2 regions of the Shewanella mangrovisoli genome follow, and region 1 is predicted to be linked to the other one. Evidence: riboswitches for the same ligand, from Rfam matches in the RefSeq annotation. Region 1 holds a riboswitch; the other holds the start of a gene.
What was found. Region 1 has a riboswitch for cobalamin ahead of K0H60_RS17415 (TonB-dependent receptor). Riboswitches for the same ligand answer to the same signal wherever they lie in the genome.

Region 1 (7,342 bases):
AGTAACATTAGTGCTCGACAATACCGCACTGAACCGCCAAGTGGGGCAGGCTATCGGCCCAGTTCAACGGTTGATCTTAACAGCCTTAAAACAGGCAATGCCATTTGACGCGCTCAGCCAAGACTGTGCGCAGACACTGGATAAACAAATTCAAGTGCTCTTAACCCGTTTAAATACGACTCTGGGTTTTGAATACGAACTCAAGCCGCTACTCGAGTCGATATCAGGCAAATTAGCACAACCCAATCAGCAACCCGCGTTTTCAGTAACCAAAGTATCAGCAACCAAAATTTCAGCAAATACAGGGAAATAAGTAATGCAGTCTTATCCTATATCACGCCCCTTGGCATTGGTGGCCGCCTTAGTGGCGTTACAATTAACCGCCTGTAGCCAACCTAAGCCCGTCGCCGTAGTCGAAAATGAAAAGGAATCCTTGCTGCAATTTGATAACGGCAAGCTTATCCAGTTTAAGGAAGAGGCAAATCCGAATTATCGCCATATTCCCTGCGATTTACCCGCAGTTGAGACTGTGGTGACCAACAGCACGGCCTTCGCCGCATTAACTCAGTCGGGTGAGGTGATCACTTGGGGCGATAGTTTTGCTGGTGGTGATAGCCGTGAAGTGACTGAACAACTTAAGCAAGTGAAGCAAATTGTCCCGGTTAAAGACGGGTTTGCCGCGCTGCGTAAAGATGGCACTGTGGTCTATTGGGGCAATGCGGGCAAGTTGAGTCTGGACAAGGCATTGCAAGCGCGCATGACCAATATCACTAAGTTATTCGCTAACCGAGAGGCCGTAGCCGCCCTCGACGCCAATGGTAAGGTGCATACTTGGGGCTACGGGCCTTACGGCGGCAATAGTTTGCAGGTGCAGGATGAGTTAGTCGATGTGGTCGATATCTTTGCTAAAGGGCGCAGTTTTATTGCCCTGAAAAAAGACGCCAGCGCCGTAGTTTGGGGGGAGGTTGAAAGTTCGACCAATATGAAGAAGTTGCAGTCGCAGCTGACGGATATTAAACATATCGAATATTTTCAAAATACCTATGCCGCCTTAAAAAAAGATGGCTCAGTGGTGAGTTGGGGCTGGCGCAGTGATGCTTATCCTATCCGCAGCGCGCTTAAGGATGTGGCGAGTCTCACGGCAAACAGTTGCGCGTTTGCGGTGTTAAGTCCAACGGGTGACGCGCATTTCTGGGGCGATGGCATTAACTGTGGCGTCGATTGGATCAAGAAAACCGATATCACAGGCGTGAAAGAGATTATCAGCGTCGGCACGGGATTCTTGCTACTGCGTGACAACGCCACGCCGCAAATTCTCGCCGACGATACGGATTACGCCTATCTGTTTGGCTTTCATCAGGCTCAGGAGATCCTCGACAAGTATTGGCAGCAGGGCAGCAAAATTACCCTAGGTAAGTCCTCCTTTGCCTTTACCCGCCCCGACGGCAAAGTGGTACCCGTCGGTTATCGGGCAAACCTTAAAAATGTCGAGCAACTGATTGAACGCATTCCGCGCCTCACTTGGTTAGCGCAGGCAAATGATGGTTTTGTGGGGATCAGTGAAAAGGGAGAATGGGTCTCTTGGTCGATGAATCTCGGAATGTTTGATAAATCGCCGGTACAACCTGCAGATTCCTTGGTGGTTAAGCCGCTGGAATTTACCCTCGCTGCCCAATGTGAGACCCCGGAGCAACGTCAGGCGATTTTGAGTCAGGCAAGGCCGCAGCGGAAAATCAATTGGTCATTTGAATAATTCATTGTTGGGCATGTAGGGCATACCTCAGCTGGTGAAGATCCATTCACCAGCTTTTTTAATCCCTCATAGCCCCTATCTTCAGCTGCTATTTACTGTTTTACAGTTGTTATGACTGTATAAGTATCATTTTGTTTCGCTTTTTAACTGTTATCTTATTTACATCTTCGCTAGAATGCTGGATGTTTTCTATGCAATTTCATATGTCGTATTAACCCATAACAATGCGATACAAGGATGATAATAATGAAATGTATACCCCATATGCAGATGAGGTTATGGCAGGGTGTGAGCGTATTGATGCTATGCAGCCTAATCGGCTCCGAATCCGTTGAGGCGAAATTGGATATGCCTCGCCATGAGAGCAGTGCTTCCCATTCCCATGTGCTCCCCGTTTTTAGCCAGCAATTAGGGTTTAACCTGCCAGAGGGGTGGCGCAAAGCCTACCATGAAGAACGTGCTGGCATGTTTATGGCGGAATTTGTGCCGGAGCAGGAGGCGCTCAATCAATGGAGTGCGCTGTTTTGTGTGCAAGGCTTTAAGGATATGGCCGAAAGCGTCAGCCCCGAGCAGTTTTTAGATGCGATGGCCGAGACTTACCAAGCCTCCTGTGACGGTGAAGTGGTTTATCAAAAGCTGGGGGATACCCAAGTGGACGGTCACGACGGATTTCAAGCCATTCTTGGTTGTACTACTATGCCGAATGTCCATGGCGCGACTCAATTTAATCCGACTGCCTTTACCTCTCATCCCCAGGGCGAAATTGGTTATTACACAGTAGTGAGTGGCGACAAAGATTTGTATTTGCTGCATAAATCGATGCGTGGTGAGGTGTTTTCTGCCGATAAACCTCCTCTACAAGCGGCCAACAGTGCCGACTTTATCTCAGCCTTGGCGCCCTTTTCCTTAAAGTAGTTGTCAGTCGATAGACGGATGATCATGGACTTTCATCCGTATAGACGTCTATAATGCGCGCGCTCAGGCTTGATATGCCACGAGCCTTGTTGGGCGTTAACTGGTTTTTTCGCCCTATGAACCTCATTTTTAGTCAACCTTCTGTGGTGCTTGCGATGCATTCGTCGCGAGATAATCGGGAAGCCAGTGAAATTCTGGCACTGCCCCCGCAACGGTAAAAGGTGAGAGACGACCGCATTCGTTAGATAGCTCAAGATGAGCCAGAGAATCGAGTGTGCAAAGGTCAGTTTCGCGTTTATCTCTCGTTGAGATAGGCATAGCCTAAGTCCGGAGACCGGCCCTAAAGGTGTTTTTGAGATTTCGGTGGGCAGATCTCAAAATGCGATAGTGACTGTCAGTATTTGTTACTGAATCAACGGTATCGTGGCGCCAATGCCCCGTTTTCCTTGCAGGAGTTAAAGGTAAAATGGGAACACATCCAACTAAAATCGCGCTGCTGATCGGCAGCCTTTGCAGCTTTTCTGTTATCGCCCCCGCCGTGGCGGCCGATGATGCCAGCGTCGCCAAAGTCGATGAGCATATTGTCGTCATTGGCCGTTCAGACAAGACCCCCTTAAATATTGCCGCCAATGTGAATGTGATTGATGCCGCTGCGATTGAGCAGAGTGGCGCAACCAGCTTGACCGAAGTCTTACGTGGTCAAAGCGGTATTCAGCTGTCCGACAATAACATTGGTACTAGCTTTGCGATGCGCGGCTTTAGCGCGAGCTCTGCGGTTAATAACACGCTGATTTTGCTCGATGGTCGTCGCTTAAATAATATCGATATCGCCGCCCCGAGCCTGAATGCGATTCCACTCAATTTAATTGAGCGTGTTGAAATTCTATCTGGCAGTGCCGGCGTGCTCTATGGCGACCAAGCGGTAGGCGGGGTGATTAACATTGTGACCAAGTCGCCTGAGAATACGGGCGGCAGCGTGCAATTATCCGGCGGCAGCTTTAATACCTACGAAGGTCGCGGCGATGTGTCGGGCGCCATCAATAAAGATTGGCACTATTTCCTGACTGGTAGCTACAACCAAGGCGATAACTATCGTAAGCATAATGCCAATGAAACTGGCTCTATCCTTGGCCGTATTCAATATAAAACTGCCACAGATTCTTTCTTCGTTGAAACCAGCTATTACGATGATGACCGTGAGAATCCAGGTTCGTTGACGGTAGAACAGTTCAAAGAAAATCCACGTCAGTCTTCTAATAGCAGCGAATATGTTCATGAGATGACCACTGCGGCGCGCAGCGGTTATCAGCATCAGCTTAACCCAAACTGGGCCTTGGCGGCGGATCTGGATTACAGCGATACCTTAGTGAGCTCATTAAACTGGGGAGCGGGCAGCCATAATACTCGCTCGCTGCTGATGTTTAGTCCTAAAGCGCTCGCAACCTACAGCACTCGTCAAGGTGAGCTAAACCTAGTCACAGGTTTGGATATTAGCCGCGGTAAGGCCGAGTTTGACTCTATGGCGCGCAGCAACGTGCAGGAAATGCAAAGTGCTTACCTGCAAGCCACAGTGCCATTAAGCCACACCTTAAGCTATGTGGTGGGCGGACGTTATGCGCGGGTGACCGACGATTTGGTCGATGGCAATGTGTATCCAAACGGTATCGATCTAGATGAAGATGCGACCGCATTCGAGTTCGGTTTAAATTACCGCCCGAGCGCCGAGCACAGATTCTATCTGCGTGGTGATGAAAACTTCCGCTTCGCTAAGGTCGATGAGCAAGCTTACACCCCGAAAGATGTGTATGGTTTAAAGCCGCAGACGGGCCGCTCCTACGAGGCGGGTTGGGATTGGACAGTCGCTAGCCAAAGCCTGCATGTCAGCCTATATCGCCTCGATTTAGAAGATGAAATCGTCTTCGACCCAAGCGCTGAAAAACCTGTTGGTGGCAGCTTCCAAGGCGCCAACGTCAATGCCGATGCTTCACGCCGCTATGGCGCGAGTGCCGATTGGGATTGGCAGGTCACTCAAGCCCTAACCCTAGGCTTGGAATATAACTATATCGATGCCGAATTTACCGATGGGGTGAATGATGGCAAGCAATTGTCTTGGGTGGCTGAGCATACGGGACGCGGTTATGTCAGCATGGATTTTGCCGAGCATTTCCAAGTGTTTGCCGAGGCGATTTACACGGGTGATCGTTTTATCGAAGGCGATAACGCTAACGAAGGCGATAAATTATCTAGCTATGTTTTAGGTAATCTGGCCCTGAACTATACCCGTGACGCTTGGTTAGCGAGCCTGCGTATCGATAACCTGTTTGATAAAGAGTATGTTAGCTCGGGTTATTACGGTGGCATTTGGGGTGATAGCTATTACGCTGGTCGCGGACGTGATATTCGCTTGACTGTGGGTTACCGCTTCTAAGCTTGAGAGTAATCGTTCATTTATATAAGGCCAGACTTAGTCTGGCCTTATTATTTCTGTTGTTTGGCTATACGCAGAGAAAAATCCATTTTCTCGGTGTATTCTTTATAAGTTCGCCCTATATTCAGATAGCCTAAGTCGTTGCTTGTGCTGTAGATCACTGCATCTAAAGCATAGTCACAATTATTCTACGACTTAGGGCTGAAATTCTTTGTAGTTTGGGTATGATGTGAGCGGTATTCGAATCATCTTATAGCAAATTAACAGGTGTAAAGTGTCTTATGACAGATCTTGAGCAACAGGTTTTTACTCAAGTGAGAGCCATCATAGCGAATGAAGAGCAAGTGATCGGTCGCCGTGGGATCTTAATTCCACTCAAAAAAGCGATCCTTGCCGAAGGCGACATTCGTAATGTGATCGATATTATTTCGAGCGATCCCGCATTAGCTGCCCATATGTTGATGCGCAGTAATTCGGCGCAGGCTTCAGGCGTCGTAAATCCTAAATCTCGTTCCTTAAAAGACGCCCTGATCCGTTTAGGCCAGGTCAATATTTATCGTTATGCCTTCACCTTCTATTTGAAAGAGCGCCTCGATGAATTACCCCAACCCTATAAGAAATTAGTGCAAGGTTATTGGAAACTCACGGAAAATATTGCTACCGATGCGGTCGACAGCTTAGTCGATATGCCGGATGTTGAAGTTGATCCCGATGAAGTACAAACCTTGGCGCTGTTTAGCGTATTCGGGCAAATCATTGCCTTAACGGCCTTTGCATACTTAAATGCCAGCTCTGAGCAATCTTTCCCGTTAAGCGTGATTAAGTCATTGATTGATAATCAGCAGCAGACCTTAACCATCGAAGCCTTTGAGGCTTTAGATCTCGATCAGGATCTGCGCCAAGAGTTTATGATCGCCCATAATCTGCGCCAGACCCGTAATCAAAATTCTCCCGGGTTGATTCTACGCCGTGTGCTCTCGATGCGCGGCATGTTACTCAACCCGCTCTAGGCATGTGCCTTTAATAAAAAAGCCTGCGATTGCAGGCTTTTTTTATTACTGTTTTTACGACTTAATTGGATTTCTGCTGACGCGCTAAGCCTTCGCTTGCCACCAGTTGCAGCCAGTTTTGCACTAAGGCCGAGTTCGCGCTGTGGCGGCGGTAGGCACCGAATAGTGGGCGTTTTAAGCCTTCTTGGCCGAGTTTAACGGCGGCGAGGCTCAAGCCATGTCCCTCATTGATTGACCAGTTGGGCAGGGCGGCGATACCGTCCTTACAGGCGATGCGTTGCAATAACATCATGGTCAAATCGCAGGTCTTTTGTTCACCCGCCTCAACACCTGCAGGTTCTAAAAAGTGGCGGTAAATATCTAAACGCGCCAGTGGTACTGGGTAGCTGATAATGGGTAAGCGAGCCAATTGCTTAGGCGTAACATAGGCTTCTTTCGCTAAGGGATGATCCTTGGCAACCACTAACTTCACTTCAAAATCAAACAAATGCTGATAGGCGAGCGAGTGCCCCGGCACGGGATCCGAGGTCAGCACTATATCGAGTTCGCCCATTTCTAAGGCATTGAGCGAATCGAACAGATGACGGCTCGACAGATCTAACTCGGCCTGCGGATGATCTTGCCTAAATTGTTCCATCACTGGCATTAACCAGCGAAAACAGCTGTGGCATTCAATCCCCACTCTGAGTTGATTGGTCTCTGTCTCTAGGCCATTTTTCAGATCCGTTTCCGTCTCTAACACCTTAGGCAGGATTTCTTCGGCGAGGTGCAACAGGCGTGCGCCTTCTTGAGTAAAAGAGAGCGGTTTGCTTTTACGCACAAAAATGGGCGAGTTAATTCGTTGCTCTAACTCCTTAATTTGATGGGAGAGAGCCGATTGAGTGACAAAACGTTTTTTGGCTGCGCCCGCCAAGCTGCCACTTTCCTTCAGTGCCATTAAGGTTCGCAGATGTCTTAGTTCGATCATGATCACTCCAAGTGAATTTCGCTCATGTTGTGCTTGAAATCAATTCGGTTGCTGGCATAGAGACTATCACAATAAACTTCTAGACGTCCAGACGCCCATTGTGATTTATCTAGGCTTAAATGCGAAAAATTGCCAAGAAAACACCATCAGCTGGGTGCTAGTGCCGAATATGGCTTATCTCAAATAAAGGAAGATATGGTATGCAATTAAACAGTCTTGGTTTTCCCCGTATCGGGCGTCGTCGTGAACTGAAATTTGCCCTCGAAAAA
Region 2 (7,342 bases), 250 kb from region 1:
CGCTAAGGTACCCACTAAATGGGCAAACACCCCGCCTTTATCAATGTCGGCAATGATGATCACAGGGCAGTCGACCGCCTCGGCAAAACCCATATTGGCAATATCCCCTTCGCGCAGATTGATTTCCGCCGGGCTTCCCGCCCCTTCAACCACAATCGTTTGGTATTGCTGACCTAAACGCGCAAAGGACTCCAACACGGCATTTAGCGCCATGACTTTATAATTCTTAGACTTTTCCCCGAAAAAGGCCGAGGCCTCTAAGGTGGTTAAGGCTTTGCCGTGCACTATGATCTGCGCGCCCGTGTCCGAACTTGGTTTAAGCAGGATGGGATTAAAATCCGTGTGCGGCGCGAGAAAACAGGCTGCGGCTTGCAGCGCCTGAGCGCGGCCAATCTCGCCACCATCAATGGTGACTGCGCTGTTGAGCGCCATATTCTGCGGCTTAAAAGGCGCGACCTTAACACCCTGCCTAGCGAGCAATCGGCAAATCCCCGCCACCAGCGTACTTTTGCCCGCATCCGAGGTTGTTCCCTGCACCATAAGCACTTTAGCGCCTGAATGCTGAGCTTCACTTTGGCTTACAACATCTTGAAACTGGTTTTGCGACAAGGCCGAAGTAGGATTAGAGGCGTTATTTGAATTCATGGGCAAGAACATCACTCAACAGAGGAAAATAAACTAAAGGGGAATCGGTTCGCTCCCTGACTAAGAATGCGTCGACAATACTTTGTCTTAACTCGATTTAAGCACCAGTGGTAGACCCGCCACCACTAAGGTCACATTATCCGCCTCCTCGGCAACGGCCTGATTTAACCAACCCGCCTCATCGACAAACTGACGACTCAATTCGCCCAAGGGCACAATGCCAGAGCCGACCTCATTGCTGATTAAAATCACTACGCCCTCAAGGGTGCTTAAGGTCTGGATAAAATCGGCACGCTGCTGCCGCCAGTGTTCTAAAGGCTCATGGCGAGAGCGGGCAAAATCCAAGGCAAAGTCCGATTCCGTTGAAGCGGGCTCGGCCTCGGGGCTTTGTGCAAGTAATTGATTGGTGAGCCAAAGCGTTAAACAATCCACCAGAATCACTCGGCCGGGTTTGGCTAAATGTTTGAGCTTAGCGGTTAATGCCAAGGGTTCTTCGACGAGTTGCCAGTCGATATCATCCTTGGCACGTCCATCCTGATGTAAACGAATTCGACTGCTCATTTCGGCATCGAGCGCCTGTGCGGTCGCCAGATAGCAGGCATCGAATCCGAGGGCGATATACTGGCGCACTAAGGCTTCACCGTAGCGGCTCTTGCCGCTACGCGCGCCGCCTAGCACTAAATGGATCACAGTATGCTACCCACAACGAGCAGCACGAAATAACAGACGATTTCGCAGATCTGCTGCGCCGCGCCTAAGGTATCACCCGTGTAGCCGCCGATTTGGCGTCTAAAAATCACCACAATCAAACGACGCAGACCTATCATCACCAGTAACAGTGACAGCGCGGCAATGCCCTTGAGCACTAGCAGCACTAACACGCCGCTGGCGATCAAAATAAACAGTTCATTAATGCCTTGATGCTGCGCTAACGGCTTGGATTTACTGGACTCATCGTCGCGCACATATTTCTCGGTAAAGATAAGGCTGGCGGCAACTACGCGGCTCACAGTGTGGGCGACGATCATCGCCGAGCCTGCAACTACAGGGTCATAAAGTGCGAGTTCCACTAACAATTGCCACTTGAGCATCAGGACGAGCATCAAAGCCAAGGCGCCGTAGCTCCCTAGGCGAGAGTCTTTCATGATCCGCAGCTTGTCTTCCGCCGTCCAACCACCACCGAAACCATCGAAGGTATCGGCTAAACCGTCCTCGTGAAAACCGCCCGTTAACAGCACGCCCGTGACCATAGACAGCAGCACAGACACGCCGGCGGGCAACCAGTTTTGGGTAAGCCAAAATACGATGGCACTGAGTAGCCCCACCAGCAGGCCCACTAAGCCAAAGTAACGGCTGGCTTTATTGAGTTTGTCGGCATCGACCTCAACCCATTTGGGCATAGGAATGCGGGTAAAATAGCCCATGGCCACTAAAAACAAATCTATCTCTTTGTGCCAGCTTTCGCGTTCTGACATAAAGCATCCTTAGTGAATTAACACTTGCTGCAAGGTTTAAGATTAAAAAGGTCTGCTAAAAGTTATTATTTTAAATAAGCCACTTAGCAGCGCACATCATACAACAGCCTCAATCCCCGCATCACTAAAACTCGCCATTTGATTGTAAAAATTTACAGCGGCTTGAATTAACGGCAATACCAAGGCAGCGCCCGTGCCTTCGCCTAATCTCAGCCCTAAAGATAACAAGGGCTTAGCCTTTAAATGTTCCAACATACGCTGATGACCTTGCTCCTCGGAGCGGTGGGCAAAAATCAAATAATCCCGCACATTCGCGTTGATACTCACGGCAACCAAAGCCGCTGCGGTCGCAATAAAACCATCCACCACGACCAGCATCTTGCGCTCGGCAGCGGCGAGCATGGCCCCCGTCATTTGCACAATTTCAAAGCCGCCCAAACAGGCCAGCACTTGCCGAGGCCCTGTCATCGCACTCTGGTGTAACAGCAGCGCGAGTTCGATAAGCATCTGTTTACGCTCTAGAGTCTCGCTATTGATGCCCGTACCACGGCCAACACAGTCGGCCACATCGAGTTGCATAATGGCCGCCATAATCGCCGCCGCTGACGAAGTATTGCCTATGCCCATCTCACCAAAGGCAACCAAATTACAGCCCGCCTGATGGTGACGCTCGATTAACGCCTGCGCCATAGCAAAGCCCTTATCCACGCAGGCGAACGTCATTGCAGGCTCTAAGTGAATCGCGGCCGTTCCCGCGCCAAGGCGTTGGTCGATAATGCCTTCGGCATCTTCAACTGGGGTTAAAATACCGCAATCAATCACTTCCAGATTGAAGCCTAACTGGCGACAAAACACATTGATGGCCGCGCCGCCATGGGCAAAGTTTTGCACCATCTGCCGCGTGACTTCACTCGGGGCAATCGACACCCCTTCGGCAGCAATCCCATGATCTCCGGCAAACACCAACATAGTCGGGTTAACTATCTGTAATTGCTGCGGCCCTTGAATGCGGGCAATTTGCAACGCCAAGGACTCTAACTGCCCCAGAGCGCCGGGCGGCTTAGTCTTAAGATCGATCTTTTGCTGGATGAGTTGATCCTGCGCTTTACTCACAGGCTCGATTTGAAATAACGGGACAGATTGAGGCATTCACACTCCAGTGGCAATGTCGGATCCAATGATAGATCCGCTGCTAATAACTCATTTACTAGTACATTCGCTAACACATTCTAGAACAACAACTACGAAGCATCCTGCTGCAATTTGCCATACGCACTTAGTACTAAATTTCGGCAATCCATAAGACCCATGCTAATTCGATAGCTTGCGCCGACGCAAAATCAGCAAAAAGAAGAAGCTACCAATCGCAGCGGTAATAATCCCCACGGGTAATTCCTGATTGCCAAGCAAACATCGGGCGAGTACATCAATCCACACCATAAACAGCCCGCCCACCAGCGCCGTCAGTAAGATGGGCTGACGACCGGGGAATAACAAACGAACTGTGTGCGGGATCATCAAGCCGACAAAGCCAATGCCGCCACAGGTCGCCACTAAAATCGCGGTGATAAGCGAACAGAGCAGCAACATATTGAGGCGCAGCTTAGGCACATTCACCCCTAAGGTGTGGGCCGTTTCATCCCCCGCCTGCAGGGCCATAATTTGGCGTTTCCAACCTAGAATAATAAAAAAGCTCAGTAGCACCACTAAAGACGGCAGCACCAGCAGCGACCAACTGGCCTTAGCAAAACTGCCAAGGCTCCAAAACAATACCGATGCGGTAGCCTGCGGGCTGGCAAAGTACAGCAATAAACTGGTTAAGGCGCTAAACATAAAGGAGGTCGCCACCCCAGAGAGCAACATGCGTTCTACCTGGCTCTTAAGGCCTAACCCAGCTAACGCCAGCACGATTAGCACCGACAGACTGGCACCAATAAAGGCGCCGAAGGGTAAGCTAAACCATAACAAGCCAGCAAAAGTCCCCGTACCACTAAAAATCCCCGAATTGGCTATCGTGCCCGCATTGCCAAACAGGCCTGAACCTGTGAATAGCGTCAGCATGACCACGGCGCCAAAGGATGCGCCAGAGCTAATGCCGAATAGATAAGGATCGGCAAGGGGGTTGCGGGTCACGGTTTGCAGCACGCTGCCCGCCAAGGACAGCCCCGCCCCCGCCACAAAGGCGAGTATAATCCGTGGCAGTCGCAGCTCCATCACAATCCGCTCTGTCATGCTGCTGGTGCTCACGGCCTCATCGGCCATAAACAAGTGACTGAGTTTATTGATAAACACCTGCAGCACATCTAAGAAGCTAATATTGGCCGCACCAAAACTCGCGGCGGCGATGGGGGTAAGCAGGGCAAAACCCGCCAAGCCTAAGATGAGCCATTGCTGGCGCGTGAGCGGCGTAAAAATGTGGCTAAAAAAATTCATGGTCACCAGTTTAAGTGTGTCTATCATGGCGTGTTCTCGACGCTCTCATTTTGCAATGCAGCTCTTTGTAAGACCTCGTTTGGCGCGCTAGGGTTATGGCAGGCGCAGGCCACAGGAGGTAGCTCTTGAGCCGAAACTGAATGGGAGTCACTCGCCGCGCCCGCTGCATCGCTCTTGGGCTTTTGATAACCATAAAAGTAATTAATCAAGGGGTTACCATGCTGTGGATGGGGCGTCACTTGGGCGCATACCCCAAAGACTTCGGCGATACGTTCCTCGGTTAGAACCTGAGCCGGCGTGCCCATGGCACTCACCTGCCCCTTGTCCAGCAGCAATAAGTGGTCACACAGGGCGCTGGCTAAATTCAAGTCGTGAATCGAGGCGATTACGCTGATCCCAAGGCTTCGCACTAGCTCTAAGATTTGAATTTGATAGCGGATATCGAGGTGGTTTGTCGGCTCATCTAAAATCAACAATTGCGGCTGCTGCACTATGGCACGGGCGATCAGGGCGCGTTGCTTCTCACCGCCAGATAAACGATCGTATTGTTGATGTACTTTATGACTGAGGCCTACCTTTTCCAGCGCCTTAGCAATTTTTTCACCGTCACCGCTGGAGTTGGTATCAAACATCCCCTTGTGTGGCGTGAGTCCCATGGCAACCAATTGCTCTGTGGTCATATCGAAGTATTGCGGCGTATCCTGCTGCACCACCGCCACTTTACAGGCAAACGCCTTGGGCGACAGCTCGCTAATATCCTGCGAAAACAGACTGATATGACCTTTAGCAGGGCGAATAAAGCGGTATAAACAGCGCAGCAAACTGGATTTACCCGCGCCGTTGGGGCCTATCAGCCCGAGCATTTCCCCCTGCGGCAGGGCAAAGCTTATCTCCGAGAGGATGGTTTTTCCCTCAATCGCCCAACTCAATTGGCTGACCTTAAGTGCCATATTGGCGGAGGTCGCAGCGGGCGCTAAGGGCGCAAGGCTCGATGTGGAATGCATCACTAACGATTGCTCCCACATGGATATTGATTGGTGTTATCTGTGCCTGCTGCCACTTGGGCTAACAGGGCGAAACTCATTAATGTCATCTTCTGCTCCCTCGAGTTACCCGCTCGAGAACTAAGGCTGCACGCAGCGAAAACAGAAATAGGCAGGTATCCTGACTCGTATGGGAAGACACAAAGCGCTTCGACTACTCACAGTTGCGGGTACAGTTCGGGCTACTGACGGGCAGCTCCCCGATTCCCTATTATGTTTGGGTTATCCGGCGCGCTTGAACACTCTTGCCCTTAAGCAATAGCACTAAATCGCGCAAAATTCCCAACACCTATTTCTGCGACCTTTGAGCTTAACGTACTGGGTGTGTTATCTGGCTCAAATGTCAGGGAAAAGCATTATCCTATATCTTGCCCATTAGGCAATGCTGTTTAAATCAGAAAATTTTCATCATGTCGATGACTGATGCTTGCAAGCTACTCACAGTGGCCCGATGGCCAGTCTAAGCGCCAGTATCTTTTACCTTGCTCATCCTCGAGGACATTAATCGTCACCACCGCCGCCACGGGTAAGGCGAGCTGACTGTAAAAACCTAAGGTTTTCACCGCTCCCAGCGCCTTTGACATCAAGTGGCGAATAACCCCACCGTGGGTCACCACCCAGATATTGGCCGCGGGGGCGTTGGCATTAAACTCCCCATGGGCCTGTTCATCATCCATCGCCAGCAGGCCAAACTCTTTATCGAGGATCTGTTCTATCGCACCATCGATACGGGCCTCGAAACTTGCCATGGCTTCGCCATTGGGCGGCGTCACCTCCCAGGGATTCTGCCAATAGGCCGCCATCCGTTCGCCGTCGTGTTGATATAAGTCATCGAGTAGGCAGCCATCCCAATCGCCGAAGGCTATTTCCTGTAACTCCTCCAGCAGGTTGACCTTGAGCATCGACGGCGCGGGTGCATCTAAACTTATGCCTACAGACGCACTCGAATGCAGCTCGGCCGCAAAGGCCTTGGCAAACTCGGCGCAGCGCCTCGAGGTCGAGCTATAAATGCCGTGGCACACAGTCGCCTGCGCCTCAACCGCCGCCGACATCTGCCGCCAGCCCTTTTCGCTCAGTGGCACATCGACTCGGCCTCGCAAAATCGCCCCGCCCTCGCATTCTCCATGGCGTAACAGTAATAACCTGAGCTGCTTCATCTGATCTTTCCTTTTAGCGTTTTTATCTGCCTTATCTCGCCTATGCTATACCAACTTTAACCTTGCCCTGACAATCCGATGTCGCGTATTATGGACGTCTATACGTATAAATGTCCAAAACATAACGAACGACATTCAATAATAAAATGCAATTTGTCACCCGATTGCGTACTTTGGACTCAACTTAGCTGTAGTAAAGGTAATCATTTATGGCGATATCTCTCCATCGAGCCAGCCAAGCACTGGCAGACATTCGCAACCAGTTGTCAAAGCGCATTCTGATTTTAGACGGCGCCATGGGCACTATGATCCAAGGCTACAAGCTTGAGGAAGAGGATTACCGTGGCGAGCGTTTCAAGGATTGGCATACCGACGTTAAGGGCAATAACGATCTTTTAGTGCTGACTCAGCCACACATCATCAAACAAATTCACATCGACTACCTAAAAGCCGGTGCGGATATTATTGAAACCAACACCTTCAACGCCACTACTATCGCCATGGCCGACTACGATATGCAGTCGCTGTCCGCCGAGATTAACCGCGAAGGCGCGCGCCTCGCCCGTGAGGCCTGTGATGAAATCGAGCA

Region 2: another riboswitch for cobalamin. It lies ahead of K0H60_RS16460 (ABC transporter ATP-binding protein); the one in region 1 lies ahead of K0H60_RS17415 (TonB-dependent receptor).

The regions. Positions count from the first base shown of each region.
Region 1 is NZ_CP080412.1:3,994,232-4,001,573, reverse strand. Features, by position in the region: gene K0H60_RS17430 (hypothetical protein) at 1-313, shown strand, start outside; gene K0H60_RS17425 (RCC1 domain-containing protein) at 317-1,753, shown strand; gene K0H60_RS17420 (hypothetical protein) at 2,000-2,668, shown strand; cobalamin riboswitch at 2,796-3,025, shown strand; gene K0H60_RS17415 (TonB-dependent receptor) at 3,135-5,096, shown strand; gene K0H60_RS17410 (HDOD domain-containing protein) at 5,378-6,106, shown strand; gene K0H60_RS17405 (LysR family transcriptional regulator) at 6,168-7,073, opposite strand; gene metE (5-methyltetrahydropteroyltriglutamate--homocysteine S-methyltransferase) at 7,274-7,342, shown strand, end outside.
Region 2 is NZ_CP080412.1:3,743,721-3,751,062, forward strand. Features, by position in the region: gene K0H60_RS16435 (cobyric acid synthase) at 1-645, opposite strand, end outside; gene cobU (bifunctional adenosylcobinamide kinase/adenosylcobinamide-phosphate guanylyltransferase) at 733-1,335, opposite strand; gene K0H60_RS16445 (adenosylcobinamide-GDP ribazoletransferase) at 1,332-2,120, opposite strand; gene cobT (nicotinate-nucleotide--dimethylbenzimidazole phosphoribosyltransferase) at 2,217-3,269, opposite strand; gene K0H60_RS16455 (FecCD family ABC transporter permease) at 3,432-4,580, opposite strand; gene K0H60_RS16460 (ABC transporter ATP-binding protein) at 4,577-5,557, opposite strand; cobalamin riboswitch at 5,691-5,858, opposite strand; gene K0H60_RS16465 (histidine phosphatase family protein) at 6,031-6,753, opposite strand; gene metH (methionine synthase) at 6,963-7,342, shown strand, end outside.